Regions from separate parts of the Paenibacillus sp. B-A-8 genome, predicted to be linked through region 1. Evidence: riboswitches for the same ligand, from Rfam matches in the RefSeq annotation. Region 1 holds a riboswitch; each other region holds the start of a gene.
What was found. Region 1 has a riboswitch for cyclic di-AMP ahead of ACN6MV_RS00190 (ubiquitin-like domain-containing protein). Riboswitches for the same ligand answer to the same signal wherever they lie in the genome.

Region 1 (6,914 bases):
ATGGCTCAGTGAATCGTAATAGACGTCTACTTTATTGCCTTTAATGGCACCGCCAGTATCTTCAGCTCGGCGGAATCCAAGCCCCTCAATATATACCCACCAGCCAATAGGGATTACATTCGGGTCTACTGCAATTGTACGACCTTCCGTTACGCGTGTTCCGGAGGCAGTTTTGGTACCTATACCTGGCTCTTCTGATGAATAAGCTGTCATGGAGACGTTCTTAATCATCTTCTTGTACTCAAAGTCTACGCCAGCCTTGCTTGTGACGTTATTAGTCTTGGCGCTAACCTTAGCCGTTTTGGAAGTAGTGTTTGAATTGGAAGTTGTTGTAGTCTTAGCTACAGCCGGCTTAGGAAGTGGTTTGGTACCAACGGCAATAACTTTATCTTTCGTTACCGTTTGTACTTCCTTACCAATCATGCGCATAGAGGCCAGTTCTCCGTCTTGGTAGATCTTTTCAATATGCTGAATCATGACGCCTGGTTTGCCTGCCTGTGCCACTCTAACTGTTCCCACAGTAAGGGAGGGGTCTGCTGTCTTGATGACTCTGAAGGGTAAGTTAGTTGTCCGCTGTACAGTCTGTTTGTTGATGCGAACAATCTTAATCTCCATGTTGGCAGAAATGGCGGTGTCTAACGAAGGGAAAATCTTATCATGACCTTCTAGGGTGATGCCCATTTTGTCAATTGCTTTACCGATTGTATCCTCGGTTGTATATAACGTTTTTGTTGCTCCGTCCGCAGTAAGGCTAATTTTCTGCGCACGATTGATAACGACACGGTCACCGTCTTTTATTTCATCACTCAGTCCTAAAGATAGTTCATCATGCGGCTGCAGCGAAATTTGCTCTTTCTCCAGCACATCACCAAGAAGCGCTTCTCGCGTTTCAAGCGTCTGTGTCTGCCCGTCTATTACTAAAAATAATTGTTTGTTACTTTGACCGTGTACGTACAGCAGAATAAGTAGCGCGATAGCGACTGAAATCACGCCTGCAAGTAAAAGTACGCGAGTATTTACTTGCTCCCACCGTAGTGCGAAAGACCTGCTGGATGACTGCGAATCATGGGATACTTCTGGTTGGAATACGCCCATTCTCTCCATCCTCCTTACATAGCCCCGTCGTCAATTGTATATCATGAGGACTGAATTCCTTTGACGAAACTATTTGAGATTGTCACAGGACACGCACTTAATAACTTAGCGTCTCCTGCTCATGGATCGCCTGCTCGGCACAGCTACTCCCACCCCTGTTATATAACAGTATGTGGGCAACATTCTATTTATTCAAAAATAAAAAAGCCTAAAAAGAGTTCAATTGAGGACTCTTTCGTGGCTTCTCCAAATTCAGAATAGAGAATGCTTGTGCACGAGGTTGCCTCTCTTACTTGCGCTTACGGGGTTAGCTGTCGGGTTCGGACGAAAGAGAGACGCCCTATTTCAGGTCACCCGCTCATGGCGGTTGCCCTTAAATTCACCCCAAAGACCACGTGAAGAAATCAAATACTGTCCTGTGGCACGTCGAAGCCGTATTCAAAATACAGGCATGCGACAGGTCAATATTGGTTCCCCCGTTCTCCATACGGAGACTCAGCGAGACGATCCATGAATCAGTGGCTGTCACTATAACACAGCTCACATCACTGAAAAGATGATATCCTGTTTTGATGCATGTTGTAAAGGACGATTCAACCACGTTTAAGCAAAAATTTGGTTAAAATATTGTAATATTCAGCCGTTTTTATATTAAAAAAGTTTAATATATCGGCCATTCTCTATTTTTCGCCTGTTTTACTCCCGTTTTCACTCAATCCCAAATCGTTCCAGTGCGTTCGCATACGTTATTTTAGCCAATTCTTCCCATGTTAGCCCTTTAATTTCAGCTGCCGCCTCTGCTACCAACTTCACATGAGCACTCTCATTTCGCTTCCCGCGGAAGGGATGAGGAGTCAAATATGGAGCATCCGTTTCGATCAATAATCGGTCTAACGGGGTCTGCGCAAGCACTTCTTTTGGCACTCGTGCATTTTTGAACGTAATGGGTCCTCCAAACGATAAATGAAAACCAAGATTCAAGCACATTTTTGCTGTTTCCCAGCTTCCTGAGAATGAGTGCATTACGCCTCCAACCTCATTTGCCTTTTCTTCCCGCAAAATCCGTACAACATCTTCATGGGCATCACGGTCATGAATACAAATCGGCATCTTTAGTTCACGGGCTAGTCCGATTTGCTTGCGAAAAACCTCATGTTGCACATCCTTGGGAGAGGTATCCCAGTAATAATCCAGTCCAATTTCCCCAATAGCCACCACTTTTTTATGACTGCACAGAGAAGCGATCCAATCGAGATCTCCTTCTTTCATATCTATCGCATCCTGTGGATGCCAGCCCACTGCAGCATAAATATAATCATAAGATTCTGCCAGCTTCATCGTAGAGGGAATCGTCTCCCGATTAAATCCGATATTAATCATCTTACTAACGCCAGCCTCTACAGCACGAGCGATAACTTCTTCGCGATCCTCGTCGAATTGAGGTGCATCCAGATGCGTATGTGTGTCAAACAGAAACATTTTTGCCGTCACTCCTTGTTGTTTTTTAACATAAGACAGTGTGAATTTCACGCCATCTATTGTATCGTCTATTTCTACGAGAAGCAGTTATTGATTTCAAAAGACGAAAACATCGTTTCTTCTTGTCAAAAATCCCATATTTTCTTGTATTATTTTGCAAAAATCACTGCTATTGAAGATGGCAATCGTGTAAGCGCTTGTCTCAACTTATCTTGAGGAAAATACAAATGATACCTGCCACGATGAATGCCGCTAATAGAGCGTACAATATCCGACACCTCTGAAATTTCCCTCAGCTGATCATGTCGATCAAGCAGCAAGATTTGCTTATTGTCAAAGGCTTCTCCCGGACGGAACACATCATAGGGTAAATCTGTCGGAAAATCAATCTCCAAGTCATATTCCGGGTGAAGTCCCGCTGCCGCAAAACTGCTGCGAATTTCAGTAATCATATCTGTATCAAGATTCTCCATCTCAACATATTTATACAGTTTACGATGAATAAAACGGGTACACAAGTCGCTTAATAGCTCATCTTTTTCAAGCGTCCACTGCATAAAAGCCGTCTGTACCAGCGCCTCATCTAACATTAAATATTGCTTCACTGTCACCTCTCCACGGAACAAATCCTCCAGCGGATTAATCATAAAACTAAAATGGTACCCCTCTTGGAAAAGCTCCTTAGCTCTACGGAAAATTTGTCGCAAAATAATCTCAGAGCTGCGTGTCACCGGATGAAAATATACTTGCCAGTACATTTGATAACGCGACATTAAATAATCCTCAATCGCATGCATTCCCGATTCTTTTACCACAACCCGACCATTATAAGGACGCAGCATTCTCAAAATCCGATCAATATCGATCGTTCCATAGTTTACACCTGTATAGTACGCATCACGCAACAAATAATCCATGCGATCAGCATCTAGCGGACTGGAAACCAGATTAACAACGATTTCATGCTCATAAGTTTTGGAGATCACTGAAGCTACTTTACGAGGAAAATCCTCCTCCACATCACGCAAGATTTCAGTTATTTCTGTGTCCTCCAGAATAATACGACAAGTCCAATCCTCATGGTTCATTTCAAAAGCTTCTTCTATAGAATGAGAAAATGGACCATGCCCCAGATCATGAAGCAAAGCCGCACACAAGGTTAGCAGACTTTCTTCAGGAATCCAATCCTTATACCCGCTTCGTTCAAATTGCGAAATGATTCTACGTGTAATTTCGTATACCCCAAGGGAATGAGAAAACCGACTATGCTCTGCACCATGAAAAGTCAGATACGAGGTACCCAGCTGGCGGATTCGGCGTAGACGCTGAAACTCCTTTGTATTTATTAGTCGCCAAATAATAGTATCCTGCACGTGGATATAGTTGTGAACCGGATCTTTGAAAACCTTTTCTTCTGTAAGCGGCTGCTTCATGAGATCAACTCCTTTTTTAAATTTAATATGATTTTAACCAATTTAAGTATATAATAAGTAATTATGTCGTACTTTGTCGAATGATGACGATTTTAGTCTTGGTAAATCGACAAAGTTTATTTTTACACTTTTTTTAGAATTCGTGATTATGATAGGCAATTCAAAGTTTTTGTGAAAAAGTTCTTAATTAGCATATGAAAAAAGGTTGACTGTTTTGGGAATCGTTGGTATTATGAATATCATAAAACAGTGAACAATGTCGAATAATGGCGTTTTTGGGACATTGAGAGGAGTAACGATTGTTATGATGAAATCAACAGGAATTGTAAGAAAAGTAGACGAACTTGGTCGGGTAGTTATTCCCATTGAATTGCGCCGTACTCTTGGTATTGGTGAAAAAGACGCACTTGAAATTTACGTTGATGGTGAGCGCATTATGCTTAAGAAATATGAGCCTGCCTGCATTTTCTGTGGCAACGCTGAGAACGTAACTTACTTTAAAGGAAAAATAGTTTGTCATGAATGCATTTCTACTATTCCTACCCCTGTGACAAACTAAAATAAATAGTATATAATAGAACTAATCAAATTGTTAATTCTAACCTTTTCATATCTCCTTGACCTCCCGTGACCGCGGGAGGTATTTTTTTTCTGCTTTTACTTCAGTTTCCCGCCTCAAAAGGGTGTCTAAAAGGACTTATTCCCCTCTTTGTACAAAGTACATTAACCTACATGTAAATCTCTTAAGCACAATTAAACTTTGTATTCTTAGCCTCTCAGCATAAGAACCGGTCTATAACACTTACTGCTCAGCTTTATCAAGAAGCGCGTTATAAATATCCCGCTTTGCAACACCACGATCAGAAGCTGCTTTTTTCATAGCTTCTTTACGTGGTAAATCTGCCGCTTCGTAATGTGCAACATGCTCCTCAATACTTAACTGGCGCCACCAAGCCGATTCTGCCAATTCGGCATCTTCCTTACTCTCACCTTCAACAACGATTACATACTCGCCAAGCGGTGGATGTTCAGCAAGCCAATCCGCACATTCCTCAATCGTCCCACGTAAAAACTCTTCATATCTCTTCGTCAATTCACGAGCCAGTACAATTCGTCGATTGCCGAATGCTTCTTGGAGATGAGCCAGCGTCTTCACCACTCGATGTGGAGACTCATAGAACAGTATGGTCCCTTGTGCCGAACGAAGAGGACTTAATACCGCACGGATATCTTTACGTTCACGTGGTAAGAAACCGATAAAAGTGAACGTAGTCGTAGGCAAACCAGAAGCAATTAAAGCTGACAAAGCTGCGTTAGCTCCAGGTATAGGAATCACTGGTATACCGTGACTTATGGCAAGGGCTACAAGGTCTGCACCAGGATCAGAAATGGCTGGTAATCCGGCATCGCTGACGAGAGCCAAATTTTTTCCTTCTATTATATAGCGGATAAGTTCAGGTCCACTGGCAGCCTTATTATGCTCATGGTAACTGAACAGCATAGAAGGTGTAATTTCAAAATGGCTTAACAATTTTCGAGTTTGTCTTGTATCCTCAGCAGCTATAATATCGCATTCCTGCAATGTGCGAACAGCGCGATAGGTCATATCCTCTAAATTACCGATGGGTGTTGCCACCAAAAAGAGTGAACCTGTTGATTCCTGCTTATGTGTATTGTTATTGTTTTGGAAACTGCTTTGGCATGATATCGTCATGATTTACCCTCTTTAGCACCGTAGTAGATGTCCATAATTTCTGGACAGTATTGATTGTCCTCATTATATACAATGAGTGGTGGCTGTAAACGAACCTCTGGTTTGCCGTCACGAATCGCTTCAATTAATACCATGTTGGCTTCCAGATGCGCACGTGGATGTACAAAGCGAATAATCTTAGGCTCTAGCCTATATTTTCTCATAAGACTAATAATATCCACCAACCGTTGTGGCTTGTGAACCATACTTACCTTTCCTCCGGTCCGAACTAGTCGCACACAGGCTTGAATGACCTCCTCCAGTGTACACCCTATTTCGTGACGAGCCATAGCTTGATGCGTGTTCAGCTTTAGGTCACTACCGTTAAGCGGCATATAAGGAGGATTAACAGTTATCGCATCATATACGCCATGCCCTGCTACTTTATATAACTCACGTAAATCACCTTCATGGATCACAACCTGATCCTGAAGTCCATTCAAAGCCACACTACGCCGAGCCATATCCGCTAAACGAGGCTGAATTTCAATCCCTTCTATAGAAGCTTTTGTTCGGGTTGTCATCAGAATAGGTATTACACCGTTTCCAGTACAAAGATCCAGGACTCTCCCGCGTGGCGGGACGCTGGCGAAACGTGCAAGAAGTACAGCATCCATAGAAAAGCTAAATACTTCATCGCTTTGAATAATTCGTAAATCATGCGTTAGTAAATCATCCACCCGCTCCGTTGGTAACAAAGGAACAGGTATATCGTTATAAGAATTAGTCATGTAATAATCTCCTAAAAGTTTTGTTGAGCTAAGTTTCATTGAATATATCACTGAGATAAAACTTGCTTGGGAAGCATATGCTTTGTTTTGTTGAGTCTAGCTCCATTGAATTCGTTAACCTCATTTAGCCTAAATTCAAAAAAAACCGTAGGATCAATCTCCTACGGCTGGATATCCTCATTTATTAAGAAAAGAAAGACAGAACAGACAATCACCTTCCGTGCGTAAATGTCCAAAATAAACATTACAGATGTGAAAGCCTTCATGGTAAAGCCGGGCCAAGTTGTCATAACCTTCCCCGACAACCTCTTCTGTTCCCTCTCCGGCAGCTAAAAGAGCTTCCGCCTCCGCAGAATCTACGGTAGGATCCAAAGGTGCATCCCGCTTTAAAATTTTGCGAAGCTGTTCATTCTCCAGAGTTAA
Region 2 (6,914 bases), 540 kb from region 1:
TATCCTCAGGTGTACTTTCCGCGATAAAATCATCCACACCCGCTTCGCGAGCAATTGTAGCTGCGGTCAGCGGATTGTCACCCGTACACATAATGGTCTTGATCCCCATTTTCCGCAGCTCATCAAACCGCTCTTTCATGCCCGGTTTAACCGTATCCTTCAAGTAAATAAGTCCATAGATCCGATTATCTACCGCAACCGCTAACGGAGTTCCCCCCATCCGAGCGATGGCATCAGAATTACTGTCGAGGTTGGCGGGAATGATTCCGCCTTTAGACTGTACCCACTTCTTCACGGAGTCCACCGCACCTTTACGTACACAGCGTCCATCTTGCAGATCAATACCACTCATCCGTGTTTCTGCCTTAAACTCTACGAATGCCCCACCTTCAGCAAGCTTACTGTCATAGCTGCGTTCCAGCTTCTTGGCCAGCTCAATAACAGATCGTCCTTCAGGTGTCTCATCCTTCAAGGAACTAATGGCCGCCCATGCTGTGAGCTCCGCTTCCGATTCATTCCCGACAGGTACAAATTCACTCGCCATCCGGTTTCCAAAGGTAATCGTACCGGTCTTATCTAAGATCATCGTATTAATATCACCGGCAGCCTCAACTGCCTTCCCCGACATCGCGAGTACATTAAACTGGGTCACCCGGTCCATACCCGCTATTCCGATTGCGGAGAGCAGTCCCCCGATTGTTGTCGGGATCAGACAGACCAACAAGGCGATCATAACGGGAATATCAAGATCAACACCTAGATACGTTGCAATCGGCCGCAAGGTCACTACTACAATCAGGAAAATCAGCGTCAGACTGATCAAGAGTGTATTTAGCGCAATTTCATTAGGTGTCTTCTGACGTTTCGCCCCTTCCACAAGGGAGATCATTCGATCTAGAAACGACTCACCAGGATCACTTGTAATTCTTACTTTAATCTCATCACTGACGACCCGTGTACCGCCTGTAACGGAACCAAAGTCCCCACCGGCTTCCTTGATTACAGGTGCAGATTCACCTGTAATCGCTGATTCATCTACGGAAGCCAGCCCTTCTATCACTTCACCGTCACCAGGGATAAGTTCTCCCTGGCTGACGATGACGATATCTCCTTTACGCAGCTCGGAGGAGGATACTGTCTTCACCGACCCTCCAACGATTTTGTTTGCTGTGATATCTTGTTTTGTTTTCTTGAGTGAATCGGCTTGGGCTTTTCCGCGGCCTTCTGCCAGTGCCTCAGCAAAGTTCGCAAACAGCACTGTAAATAGCAGAATGAACAACACTGTGATATTGAAGCCTATCGATTGCTCTGCATTAAAATATCCAGGAGCCAGCACCATGAGGAGGACAATGATCGTACCGACCTCAACCACGAACATGACTGGATTTTTGATTAGCGTTACTGGGTTAAGCTTTATAAAACTATCCTTTACAGCGCTAAGGAGTATGGGTCCCGTTAGCAGTTTTTTTCTTTTTACAGTACTCATCTTATTCTCCCTCTTCCTACCGTAAGGTTAGATATTCTGCAATGGGGCCGAGTACAATGACCGGTAGGAACGTCAGCGCACCGATAATCACTACGGTACCAATCAGAATCCCCGTGAACAGACCATTGTCTGTGCGGAATGTACCAATGGTCTCAGGAACTGGCTTCTTCTGAAGTAAAGAACCTGCTACTGCCAGCATTGCGATAATCGAGACATAACGGCCTAGCAGCATGACAATCCCGGTTGTAACATTCCAAAAGGTTGTGTTGTCCGCAAGCCCCTCAAATCCTGAGCCATTGTTCGCGGCAGAAGAGACATATTCATATAACACTTGGCTGAGCCCATGGAATCCAGTGTTCGTAATCGCCCCTTGCCCCAAATCGGTCAGGAACGCAGCTGCGGTTGGTACTAGGATAATGAACGGATGAACAAGGATCGCAATGGCAATCAGCTTCATCTCCTTGGCCTCTATCTTCCGTCCGAGAAACTCTGGTGTCCTGCCGACCATCAGACCGCACAGGAAGACACCCAGAATCGCATACATCAGCATATTGATCAGTCCGACACCTTTACCCCCAAAGACATTGTTCAGCATCATCAGTGCCAGAGGCGTAATACCTCCCAGTGGTGTCAGCGTATCATGCATATTGTTAACACTACCTGTCGTAGCTGCGGTTGTTACTGAAGTAAACAAGGAAGACTGCGGAATGCCGAAGCGTACCTCTTTACCCTCCATGCTGCCTTGTGAAGATTCGATTCCTAGTGCATTGATCGCCGGATTACCCTTTGATTCAGCATAATAGTTCAGTCCCAGCAGTAGTACGAACAAGGTCATCATTGCGGTAAAAATAACCCAGCCCTGACGTTTGTTCTTAGCAAACAGTCCGTACATATAAGGGAGCGAAGCTGGCAGCATCCACATAGAAAGAATCTCCAGCACGTTCGTAAGTGGATTAGGATTCTCAAAAGGATGCGATGAATTGGCCCCGAAGAAGCCGCCTCCGTTCGTGCCCAAATGCTTGATCGATTCCAGAGAAGCTACTGGACCGATAGCAATCTGTTGCGTTTGCCCCTCTAGTGTAGTGACTTCAAGTGATGGCTTGAGGGTTTGCGGCACATGTAATCCTACCAGTACCAATGAAACCAGCAGAGCCAGCGGAATGAACACACGAATATGTGCTTTGACGAAATCCTCGAAGAAGTTCCCGACTGATTTGCGTCCTGTGATCCCTCTGACAAAAGCAACCGCAACTGAAAATCCGCTCGCTGCAGACGTGAACATCATCATAGTGATGACAGCCATTTGTGAAAAATACGAAAGTCCCGTCTCCCCGCTGTAATGCTGCAGGTTTGTATTAGTCATAAAGCTGATCACCGTATTGAACGAAAGCGTCTGTTCCATATCCGCAATTCCATTCGGATTTAGCGGTAAACCCCGCTGCAATCGAAGAAAGATATAGCTGAAAGTAACCAGTACGATATTCGTTAAAACAAAGCTGAGCGCATACTTTTTCCAGGACATACCTTCCCGTTTTTTCAGTCCGATCAGCTTATAAATCCCTTTTTCCACGCCTCCAAACCATCGATCCGTACGATTGGGTTCATTAGAAAATACATGATATAAATACGTGCCCATCGGCTTAACCAGCAAGATGAGAATGACGATTACAGCTACGATTTGCAAAATGCCCATGAATGCCCCTCCTTAAAATTTCTCCGGATGAATCAATGCGTAAACAAGATATAAAAACAGCAGTAGGGTAACAGCGATGACTAGAATCACAGCTTATCCCTCCCTGTATCCTCAACTACACCTGCGCACCAGCGCATAAATCCATAAAACAACCCGTAAATTACAGCTAACGAAGCCACCATATACAGATCCATCATATCTCCCGCACTCCTTCTTTTATCCTTGATGAGGTGATTTATCGATCAGAAAATCAGCATCTCCACTGTGGGAATAGATTACATAACTTGCACCAAGTCTTTTATAGACCAATCTAGGATTTATTGAGCTTGTGATCACAAAAATCGGCTGCGTCGTCCAGGTGCGGCACATCTGAATGTAGCGGCAGCATAACGTAAAGCTGCTCTCGAACAGATATACCCGGCCTACCGGGAACGGCGGGCGAAACCAAGTATTCTGATGGCGGGTATCTACTAGAACGACTTTCTCAATCCCCATCTCTTCAAGTAGGGACTTCTCAGGCAAGTTGTTGGTCAATCCCGCCATCTTAATGCCTCTAAATTTTAGAAGCTTAATAAAATGTTCTCCTGCCTTCGTTGGCGCACATACCAGTACATATTCATTCTGATCTGTCATCTCTTATTCTCCTCAAATGCTTTGCTTGTAAGATCAGAGCTTGATCACCCTGGTCTTGAAAGAAAAGCTACCGCTAATGATGAATATAACGACCTCTTCCTGAGGTTTTCCATAAATGCTTTGCTTAAAAAAGCACAGCAAAAAGCCACAAAGGATTCTCCTCTGTGGCTCGCTAGCGGTCACATTGCACTCATCCTCTCTCCATACGCTTACGAGGTTAGCTGTCGGATTCGGGCGGTGAGAGTCGCCCTACCTGTAGAGGATGCGAGCTCACTCGCATCCTCTACAGGATTCACCCCATAACCGGCTTCCGACTCTCACATCGTCTGCCGATTGTTGGTTCCCCCGCTTTCCTTACCGGAAATTAAGCGGATCAAATATTCGATTGTTGTTGAAACAGGAGTAATCATACCCTTATGCAGGAAGTATTGTAAAACGTGATTGATGCCAAAATAATGCAAATTAAAAACTATTTTCGCATTGGATAGCGCTTACTTGATATTCAATCTCTCTATATCTCTTGTTTACTCGAATTTGAATCAATTAGCGAAAAGCGGACGGACTCTGTGATTTTATTCACCACAGCTGGAGAAATCACCAAAAATCGCCTATATAGGAAAGGAAACGAGAAGTCGAGATTAAACGAGGAAGAAGCTCGATAACACGCAATAAATACCTATTTGGCAGGATTTTTCGTCGCAGTTGGTAGGATACGGTTCAAATTGCGCTCAAAAGAACACTTTCTGCTTTTACAGAAACACCTTGAAAAGAGTATGATTCGGATTGAATCTATTTCACGAAATACAATCAACGCTGAGTTCCTGTATTTGCAGGGAACGGGGGAACCATCGGGCCACATGGCCTACTTGGGGTGAATCCGAAGGAGACTGTTCAAGTCTCACATAGGTAGGGCGACTCTCACCGTCCGAATCCGACAGCTAACCTCGTAAGCGTAAAGAGAGAGACCCTTGATCCGCCACGCTTTGGCACAGGTGTGTATGCCTGTATTCCAAAACCGCAGCAGAGGTCCTCCTCTTGCTGCGGTTTTTGCGTTACCTGAACCTACCCGGGTAATAGCATGCTGGACGGGGTGAATGGAATGAAACACTATTATTGGGGAATTCAGCAAGGGCTGCTTGAGCCGATAAGTCTAAATTATGTTTGCTTTGGAGCGTTATGGTTCGAAGAGGATCATCACAGAACTATTGTCGGCTATGCATTTGGTCAGAACCAAATTGAATCCTTGCGCCATTTCAGCAGCCCTTCTACTTGTGAGTACTGTATGGACCGAAGAATTATATACGAAATATATAAAAGTATCAGAGAAAAGCAGCAGCTGCAGGATTGGTCCGCACACCAATGTTTTCCGTGGCTCGCCCCCTTTAAGAAACCTTGGAAGGACGTTGCTATTGGTTGGTACGTAATGAGATCCCGCAGCACCTTCCCCTTACATTTATCCATTATACGTAAACAGAAATTCCGACTATGGCTGGAGCATGCCGCAGTCTGTGAGAACGAAGCTGAAATGCTCGCCTGTATAGAGAAGGCTAACCTTACTCACCATGTTGAGCTTAAGCTTTTGGAACCCTAGGGAGGAGAAACTTGTCATGGACCAGCGAAGACTATCTCGCATTGAAGTATTCGTCTTTGATTCACCTGAGCCTATTCACTATGGAATGGAGGCTGATCCAGGCAGCCGGTATGGCATCCTGAAACTTACCTGTAAAGGGGGTAGCAGCTGGGGGGCATGTCTTATCTCAGCCAATACTAAAACCTTCGACCTTATTAAATGGAGTTCTTTTCTCAGAATGATATACCACTGCCGGCTTGAGGAAGCGATAGATAAAGTACGTACTCATGGTTCAGAGTGGGATCAGACTCAGTTTGAGCTAGTGCAAGATGCTTTACAGGATTTAAAAGCCAAGCTGCAGGGTAAATCATTGGCAGATCATATTGAGCAAGGTCGTCTGTACAGAGCTGTTGCCGGTGGAAGAGATTCCAGAGGGGGGCGGCTATACTATAAACCATCTAAGTCCGTATCCAGTATTGCGCTTCAAAAGCATAGTTATCCAGAACCTGATACCGCCGAGCTTATCAACAAATCCATTTCTTACTTTTCTATATTATAGGTTCATCCCATAACCCATTCTGAAAGGATCGTGTTTATCATGCCTGACCCCTTACCTGCCGGATCGCCCCGTAGAACTATATTTGCAGAGTGTGTTCAAAAGAATACGAATGATATCTATGCGCTCAGTTCTATGTTGTTACAACAATCAGCAGAAGCCGAGAGAGTTACTATCCGAACTTTTAAAGAGCTTCATAAAATATTCCGTCAAAAAAGCTTCGACAGCCAGCTATTCTCTATCGAAGCTTACCGCTCTTGTATCCGTCAATGCGCCGATTATTACGCACGCCGGTCTCTTCTGTCTGCCAAGGCACTGCCTTGGGAGGAACAGCTCGTAAAAGTGATGTGGTATGGCCTAAAGCTATCTTTACCTCAAATTAGCATTATCCTGCAAAAGAGTGTTCCTGTACTGAAAGATCAGCTTAGACATGTGCGGGAGCAAATGACTGCTCAAGAGGATTTGCTGCCCAGCGGTAATTTGTCCGTTGTATAGCCCTCGGAGCTCACTTTGGCCGAAAAGCTAACTAACGTAGTTGGAGGGCTGACATTCAGTATTTCAACCCTCCCGTGGGAGTTACTTTATATATAATTGAATATAATCTATGAGGGTATGACTAATGATTGGGACAAGGATATTATTATTTCGAGTATAAAGATAGACAAAATATATATGCATAACCATCAATTGAATCATATACACCCAATTAGTAATTAAATAATCCATAAAGGTCATATTAACCATACTCATTTGAAAAGGAATATGCATCAACGCAAATAATAATCCAACCACTACAATGGCAAGATATTTATTCTTAATCAAGCCTGTAATTCGAGTCTGGATATAACCTCTGAACATTAATTCTTCAGGCAGTGCAGTGAAAATGAAGAGTATTAAGAACTCTACCCACAGATTTGCTCCTTCCAATTGAATTTCTTTCTTATGTAGAATGAAGTCTAGAATAATTTGATAGGTA
Region 3 (6,914 bases), 1.0 Mb from region 1:
TGGCGGGGGTTCCTGCTTACTTTGATTGGTTCGACTATCGATCATCATGAGTAGAATGCTAAATATGTACGCTTTTGTAGGGAGGGAAATTGATGAGACAAGCTAGCGATTACTCAGAGCCTGCACTAAAGACAGTGTTCTCGGAGGATTTCAAGATTGGCGCAGCGGTCAACCCATTTACGATACAATCACAGGAGCACTTGCTTGCTTATCATTTCAACAGTATAACTGCTGAGAATGAGATGAAATTTGAAAGTCTACATCCACTTGAGGATATTTATAACTTTAGGGCAGCAGACCAGCTAGTTGCCTTCGCCCGAAAACATAAGATGGCGATGCGCGGACATACCTTGGTCTGGCACAATCAGACTACGGATTGGTTGTTTGAGGATAAGAACGGAGGACCTGTAAGCAGAGAGATTTTGCTTGCACGAGTCAAATCACATATTCAAACCGTTGTAGGACGTTATAAGGAAGATATTTATGCTTGGGATGTTGTGAATGAAGTTATTGCCGATGAAGGAGAAGAGCTTCTTCGCCATTCGAAGTGGCTCGACATTGTTGGCCCGGATTTTATAGCTAAAGCGTTTGAATTCGCCCATGAAGCTGATCCTAAGGCATTATTATTCTACAATGACTATAATGAATCCCATCCCTTAAAGCGTGACAAAATCTATGAACTGGTGAAGTCGCTATTGGATCAAGAGGTGCCGATCCATGGCGTCGGATTGCAGGCACACTGGAATCTATACGATCCGAATCTTGATGATATTCGTGCTGCGATTGAGAAATATGCCTCGTTAGGACTTCAGCTTCAATTGACTGAGCTGGATGTATCCATGTTCCGTTTTGAAGACAAACGAATGGACTTAAAGACAGTACCTGCTGATCTGCTCGAACTTCAAGCAGATCGATATGAAGCGATGTTCGCACTGCTGAGAGAATACCGCGACGTGATTAGTTCAGTCACGTTCTGGGGAGCAGCGGATGACTATACCTGGCTAGATGATTTCCCTGTTCGTGGCCGGAAGAACTGGCCCTTCTTATTCGATGAAGAGCATCATCCGAAGCCAGCCTTTCACCGTATTATCGGCTCTGCCCCAAAATTATAGAGCGGGTAAGCTGCTCAAGTAGTAAAATAACCCGTCCTTATATTAAATAAGGGCGGGTTATTTGTTTGTAGATCAGAAGAATGAAACTCAAAGGGAGGGTTACGGTGAACATTACGATAAGAACAATACTGGAAGATTTAATGGGAACTGAGGAACAGATAGAGGGGACTGTGGATACACTTAAGCCAGGAAATCCAGAAACGGTGGTTACAGGGATAGTTACAGCATTTTGCGCTACGCAATATGTTGTGGAACGAGCGATGGCTATGAACGCCAATTTGCTGATCACACATGAAGGTGTGTATTACAGTCACCATGATACAAGTGAGTGGTTAAAGGATGACGCTGTTTATCTCACGAAACTGAGTTTGATCAAACGTTCTGAAATGGCTATTTTTCGTTATCATGATTATTGTCATCGTCATAAACCGGATGGGATCATGGTCGGCTTGCTGCGAGAGCTTGAGTGGTCAGCTTATGTGAATGAGCAGCAACCCGCTGCTACAATCCTAACGATTCCTGCCATGACAGTAAGTGAAGCGGCTCAGTACATAAAAAGAAAACTAGGAATCCCCTATGTACGTGTTGCCGGTGACCTATCCCAGGTATGCAGACATGTGGGGATATCAGTGGGTTACAGAGGAGGCGGGACAATGGCTATCCCTCTTTTTAATCAGCACAATCTTGATTTACTGATTGCTGGCGAAGGGCCAGAGTGGGAAACTCCGGAATATGTGAGGGATGCAGTACATCAAGGTAGATCGAATGCGCTGATTATGTTAGGTCATGCGGAGAGTGAAGCCCCGGGAATGAAATATTTAGCTGAAGTTTTGGCAGAGAAATACCCAACGATTCCTACTTATTTTATTGCAGAACAACCGATCTATCAGCTGGTTTAATCCTTATAAATCGAAATGAAGAATAAATTTGCATATTATGGAGAAAATGATTGGAAACCAGGTCACTGAGAGAGGAGTGTTTCAATGGAAATTCCTTTGGAGGCTGATGAAGTGTTAAGTCGTATCAAAAAGCTTCAAACTGACGGAAGCTCGATCAGTAAAAAACAAGTGAAGCAAAGCGATCCTGATCTTATGAGAAGTGCGCTGTTCTTTTTTCCGAGCTGGGAGCATGCATTGAAAAACGCCGATCTGTTGTAGCCGAATGATTGTATAAAGAAGCCGAGTGGTTCAGGGATTGATCTCTGATGACCGCTCGGCTTTTTCTTAATAAACCGAGTAAACAAGAGCAATAGAAAGAGAAAACGAAGAGTATGCTCAATATGAAATGAAAAGCATGGCTTTCATCATTATTTTGCCCAGGGCTCAACTTTACAAGAAACCTTACACGGAGTATGATTCATCACATAACTGACAATTACATAAGAAGTCCGCTTAATTTCCGTTAAGGAAAGCGGGGGAACCAACAACTGGAAATCGATATGACAGTCGGTACTAGTTATGGGGTGAATCCTGTTACAGATGCTGAATAGTGCATCCATACAGGTAGGGCAACTCTCACTGCCCGAATCCGACAGCTAACCTCGTAAGCGTATGGAGAGAGGATGAATGGCGTATTTGATGATGAATAGCCACAGAGAATCCCTCTGTGGTTTTTTGCTGCGTTTATAAGCACATATAGATATAGAACCTACCTGTGAAAGAGGTGTTAATTTTGCCTATTGCTAAACTGAATGGAACTTCGCTCTATTACGAAATCATTGGAACAGGGACTCCGGTTGTGTTTATCCATGGACATGGATTAACACATAGCATGTTTAAACCACAATTAGAGTATTTTTCTGATAAATATAAAGTGATTCTGTGCGATTTACGGGGGAATGGCAAATCAGGTGAATTGCTGCAGGCTCCAAACGAGATTATTGAAACGCAATGCCTAGATATAATTATGCTATTGAATGATTTGGGCATTCGTGAGGCGGTTTTTGTCGGGAGCGCCTATGGGGGGCTCGTCGTTCAACATATTGCGAAACAATACCCGGAACGGGTAAAGGCGATTGTTGTTGCCGATAGCTTTTGTAGAAGTCATGCATCAACAATAGTAGGTAAAATTCAGCTTATGGCTGCATATTGTAGTTGGTTAATGTATTACGCTCCTAGTGAGCTTGTACTGCCTTCGATTCGTATGATGTATCGCGAACGCTGGAACCTGGCCTATAACGAGATTAGAAGAGGACTTCTCGACAAACGTCCGCGGGAATTGTATCGCCAAAGGCTGGCTACTAGTCATGTGGATTACACTAGATGCTTAAAATCTTTTAACCGTCCCGCGTTATGTATAGTCGGTGACTTTAGTGAATTTGGAGTCAACTGTATGAAGGATATGGTGTCTCAGCTGCCGCATGCTCAGTTAGCGATCATTCCTAACGCATTAGATCCTAGTAATCTGTGTCAGCCGGAGAAATTTAATGCTATTCTTCAGCGTTTTTTGGAGAAACATCAGGATGCTCAGCAGATCAGTTGATCCTAGTGGAGAAAGCACCTTAGATTGCATAAACCTCTTCAGAGTCTTAATGGTCGGCTAACGTTTAAGCAAGAAATGAGGGCGTTCTATAGCTGGGAGTATGAACTGGCTGCGGGACGTTCTTTTGTATAGTATTTTAGGGAAAACCTCCCTAAAGTACAGAGTATCGAACTAAAGGCTGGCCCAAAGTAGCGAAATCTACGAATGAGCCAGCCTTTAGCATACTATTAATCGAAAGAATACCACTCATAGCACTTCTCAAAGAACAGAATAATGAAATCCAATCGGTAGCTATGCATTTTGTACATTGCTGTCTACTGATGTAAGATTAAAGATATTCGATATTAACTATCTAAAGGAGCTGAGTCATGATGTCTCAAGCCGAAACTATAAAATTGACTTCATTATCTTCAAAAGGAGGCTGCGGCTGCAAAATCGGTCCCGCCGATCTCATGCAGGTTATTCGCAGTCTGCCACCAACCGTTCCTAATCCGGATCTACTTGTAGGTTTGGATACTAGTGATGATGCAGGCGTGTATCGTTTAAGCGATGAACTCGCGTTAGTGCAAACTGTTGATTTTTTCACACCGATCGTGGACGACCCTTATTCCTTTGGGCAAATTGCAGCAGCCAATGCGTTAAGTGACATTTATGCTATGGGTGGTAAGCCGCTTACAGTGCTTAATATTGTAGCTTTTCCTATCTCTGTTCTGGATAAAAGCATTCTCGGTGACATTTTGCGCGGTGCAGCGGACAAGGTGCAGGAAGCAGGAGCGACGCTTGTAGGTGGACATTCTATCGACGATAAAGAGCCTAAATTCGGATTGGCTGTTACGGGGCTGGTGCATCCGGACAAAGTAAGAACGAATGCAGGCGCGCAGGTGGGGGATAAGCTGATACTAACGAAACCTATCGGTGTGGGCATCTTAACAACTTCTATTAAGAAGGATCAACTATCACCAGAAGAAACCACACGCCTCACCACAGTGATGTCTACATTGAATAAAAAAGCGGCTGAAATCATGGAGCCGTATGATGTGCACGCTTGTACGGATGTTACTGGATTTGGGCTGTTGGGACATGCCTCGGAAATGGCTAAGGGAAGTAACCACGGACTGATTATTCGTCAAGGCGATGTACCAATGCTGCCAAGAGTAAGAGATCTGGCGGAGCAGGGATTTGTTCCAGGTGGAACTAAGAATAACTTTGCCCATTTGGAGGGCAGCATTCTTTATCCGGAAGAGATGGACCAATTAAGCCGTTATATTCTGTGTGATGCTGTAACTTCTGGCGGATTGTTGATTTCTGTTGCTCCTGAACAAAGTGAAGCCTTGCTACAAGAGCTGGTAGCTGCAGGTGTAGAAGCGGCATTGATCGGAGAAGTAACAGAAGAACATCCGGGTCAGATTACGGTAATAGCTGCGCAATAATGATAGAGTCAGCTTAGAGGCAATCTAAGAAGTTAGCCACCAGAGGAGAGAGTGCATTGTTTCAGGATATTACACTGGAAGAATTAAGAATGCTAAAAAATAAGAAGCAGATCACTGTGATCGACGTTCGATCTCCTTCTGAATATAAAGATTCGACATTACCGGATAGTCTGAACATTCCTTTTTTTGATGATGAGGAACGGGCTGAAGTAGGCACTTTGTATAAACAGTCTAGTGTGCAGGCGGCGAAAGAACGCGGTTTGGAGATTGCTGCGGCGAAGCTGCCTACCTTTGTCAAAGAATTCGCAGCGATTCAAGGGGACAAAGCTGTATTCTGCTGGAGAGGAGGTATGCGCAGCCGTACTACGGCAACCGTACTTTCTTTAATGGATATTCACGCTTACCGGCTGATTGGCGGCTATAAAGCTTACCGTAAATGGGTACTCGACGAACTGGAGACTTATGAATTCAAGGCAAAGCCTTATGTAATTCACGGAAATACGGGTACAGGCAAAACAAACCTACTGCACCGCCTGAAAGCACAAGGTTATCCTGTTCTGGATTTGGAGGGGATGGCGGGTCACCGGGGTTCTATCTTTGGAGAGATCGGACTTCATGCAAATAATCAGAAAACGTTCGATAGTCTTCTTTTGGAGGAATTAATTAAGCTTGGGGATTCTTCTTATGTACTGTTTGAAGCGGAGAGTAAAAAAATCGGGAAAATCGTCATGCCCCCATTCATGGCGGAGCAGAAAGAGATCGGAACACAGATTTGGATTGAGATGCCATTGCAAGCTAGGGTGCAGCAAATCCTTGAGGACTACCGACCAGAAGCATACAAGGAGCAGTGTATTTCAGCTTTTCGGAGTATTAAATCCCGAATTCATATCCCCGTTGCCGCAGAAATCGAGCGATGCTTGCAAGCTGATTTGTTCGGAGAGGCTGTAGCGCTTTTGCTAGAATACTATTATGATCCTAGATACGATTATACGTCCACTCAGTATGAAGGCGTTGAGAGAGTTACGTTTAAGGTGAATAATTTGGATGAAGCTGAGACAGCGGTGCGCTCTTTTTTGAAAAATCAGGAAGTATAAGCTTTAGGAATCGTAAGGATGAGGGGCTAGAGGAGGCACAGCGTAACAAATGATCTATTTAGACTATAATGCTACAACACCTGTAGATAAGGAAGTCGCAGAGGCTATGATTCCGTATCTTTATGGTCATTTTGGCAATCCTTCAAGCAGTCATTTTTTGGGGCAAGAAGCTAAACTCGGAATCGAGCAAGGAAGAACGCAGGTGGCTAATTTCCTGAATTGCGCGCCGGGTGAGGTGCTTTTTACAAGCGGGGGCAGCGAATCGAATAATACCGTCATCAAGGGCGTCGCTCAAACGTATCGACATAAAGGCAATCATATGATTGTGTCTGCTGTGGAGCATCCTGCTGTCATTAAACCGTGTCAGTATCTGGAGCAGTTGGGCTATACGATTACTTATGTACCTGTTGACTCGTATGGAATGGTACAAGTAGACGATGTGAAAAAGCAGCTTACCGACCAAACCATACTAGTCTCCATTATGCATTCTAACAACGAAACGGGAACGATCCAGCCGATCAAAGAAATAGCTGAGGCCTGCCACGAACGTGGTGTTCTTGTACATACCGATGCTTCGCAGTCCGCTGGAAAAGTAGTGCTCGATGTGGCTGAGCTAGGGGTGGATTTTCTAACGCTGGCAGGTCATAAATTGTATGCGCCAAAAGGGATTGGAGCATTGTACATCCGAGAGGGCATTCACATCGAACCTTTAATTCACGGAGCGGGGCATGAAAATGGTAGACGAGCAGGTACCGAGAACACACCATATATTATTGGATTAGGAAAAGCCTGTGAGC

Region 2: another riboswitch for cyclic di-AMP. It lies ahead of ACN6MV_RS02650 (hypothetical protein); the one in region 1 lies ahead of ACN6MV_RS00190 (ubiquitin-like domain-containing protein).
Region 3: another riboswitch for cyclic di-AMP. It lies ahead of ACN6MV_RS26725 (alpha/beta fold hydrolase); the one in region 1 lies ahead of ACN6MV_RS00190 (ubiquitin-like domain-containing protein).

The regions. Positions count from the first base shown of each region.
Region 1 covers NZ_CP183882.1:36,769-43,682, reverse strand. The annotation lists gene ACN6MV_RS00190 (ubiquitin-like domain-containing protein) at 1-1,095, opposite strand, end outside; cyclic di-AMP (ydaO/yuaA leader) riboswitch at 1,377-1,606, opposite strand; gene ACN6MV_RS00185 (TatD family hydrolase) at 1,804-2,574, opposite strand; gene ACN6MV_RS00180 (HD domain-containing protein) at 2,724-4,007, opposite strand; gene ACN6MV_RS00175 (AbrB/MazE/SpoVT family DNA-binding domain-containing protein) at 4,312-4,566, shown strand; gene rsmI (16S rRNA (cytidine(1402)-2'-O)-methyltransferase) at 4,810-5,721, opposite strand; gene ACN6MV_RS00165 (tRNA1(Val) (adenine(37)-N6)-methyltransferase) at 5,718-6,491, opposite strand; gene yabA (DNA replication initiation control protein YabA) at 6,669-6,914, opposite strand, start outside.
Region 2 covers NZ_CP183882.1:581,301-588,214, reverse strand. The annotation lists gene kdpB (potassium-transporting ATPase subunit KdpB) at 1-1,486, opposite strand, end outside; gene kdpA (potassium-transporting ATPase subunit KdpA) at 1,503-3,179, opposite strand; gene kdpF (K(+)-transporting ATPase subunit F) at 3,192-3,269, opposite strand; gene ACN6MV_RS02655 (hypothetical protein) at 3,396-3,812, opposite strand; cyclic di-AMP (ydaO/yuaA leader) riboswitch at 4,003-4,193, opposite strand; cyclic di-AMP (ydaO/yuaA leader) riboswitch at 4,614-4,779, shown strand; gene ACN6MV_RS02650 (hypothetical protein) at 4,912-5,403, shown strand; gene ACN6MV_RS02645 (hypothetical protein) at 5,420-5,941, shown strand; gene ACN6MV_RS02640 (hypothetical protein) at 5,981-6,433, shown strand; gene ACN6MV_RS02635 (CPBP family intramembrane glutamic endopeptidase) at 6,515-6,914, opposite strand, start outside.
Region 3 covers NZ_CP183882.1:5,929,221-5,936,134, reverse strand. The annotation lists gene ACN6MV_RS26745 (glycoside hydrolase family 43 protein) at 1-50, shown strand, start outside; gene ACN6MV_RS26740 (endo-1,4-beta-xylanase) at 93-1,112, shown strand; gene ACN6MV_RS26735 (Nif3-like dinuclear metal center hexameric protein) at 1,217-2,011, shown strand; gene ACN6MV_RS26730 (hypothetical protein) at 2,096-2,269, shown strand; cyclic di-AMP (ydaO/yuaA leader) riboswitch at 2,491-2,677, shown strand; gene ACN6MV_RS26725 (alpha/beta fold hydrolase) at 2,784-3,593, shown strand; gene selD (selenide, water dikinase SelD) at 3,962-5,023, shown strand; gene mnmH (tRNA 2-selenouridine(34) synthase MnmH) at 5,080-6,117, shown strand; gene ACN6MV_RS26710 (cysteine desulfurase family protein) at 6,167-6,914, shown strand, end outside.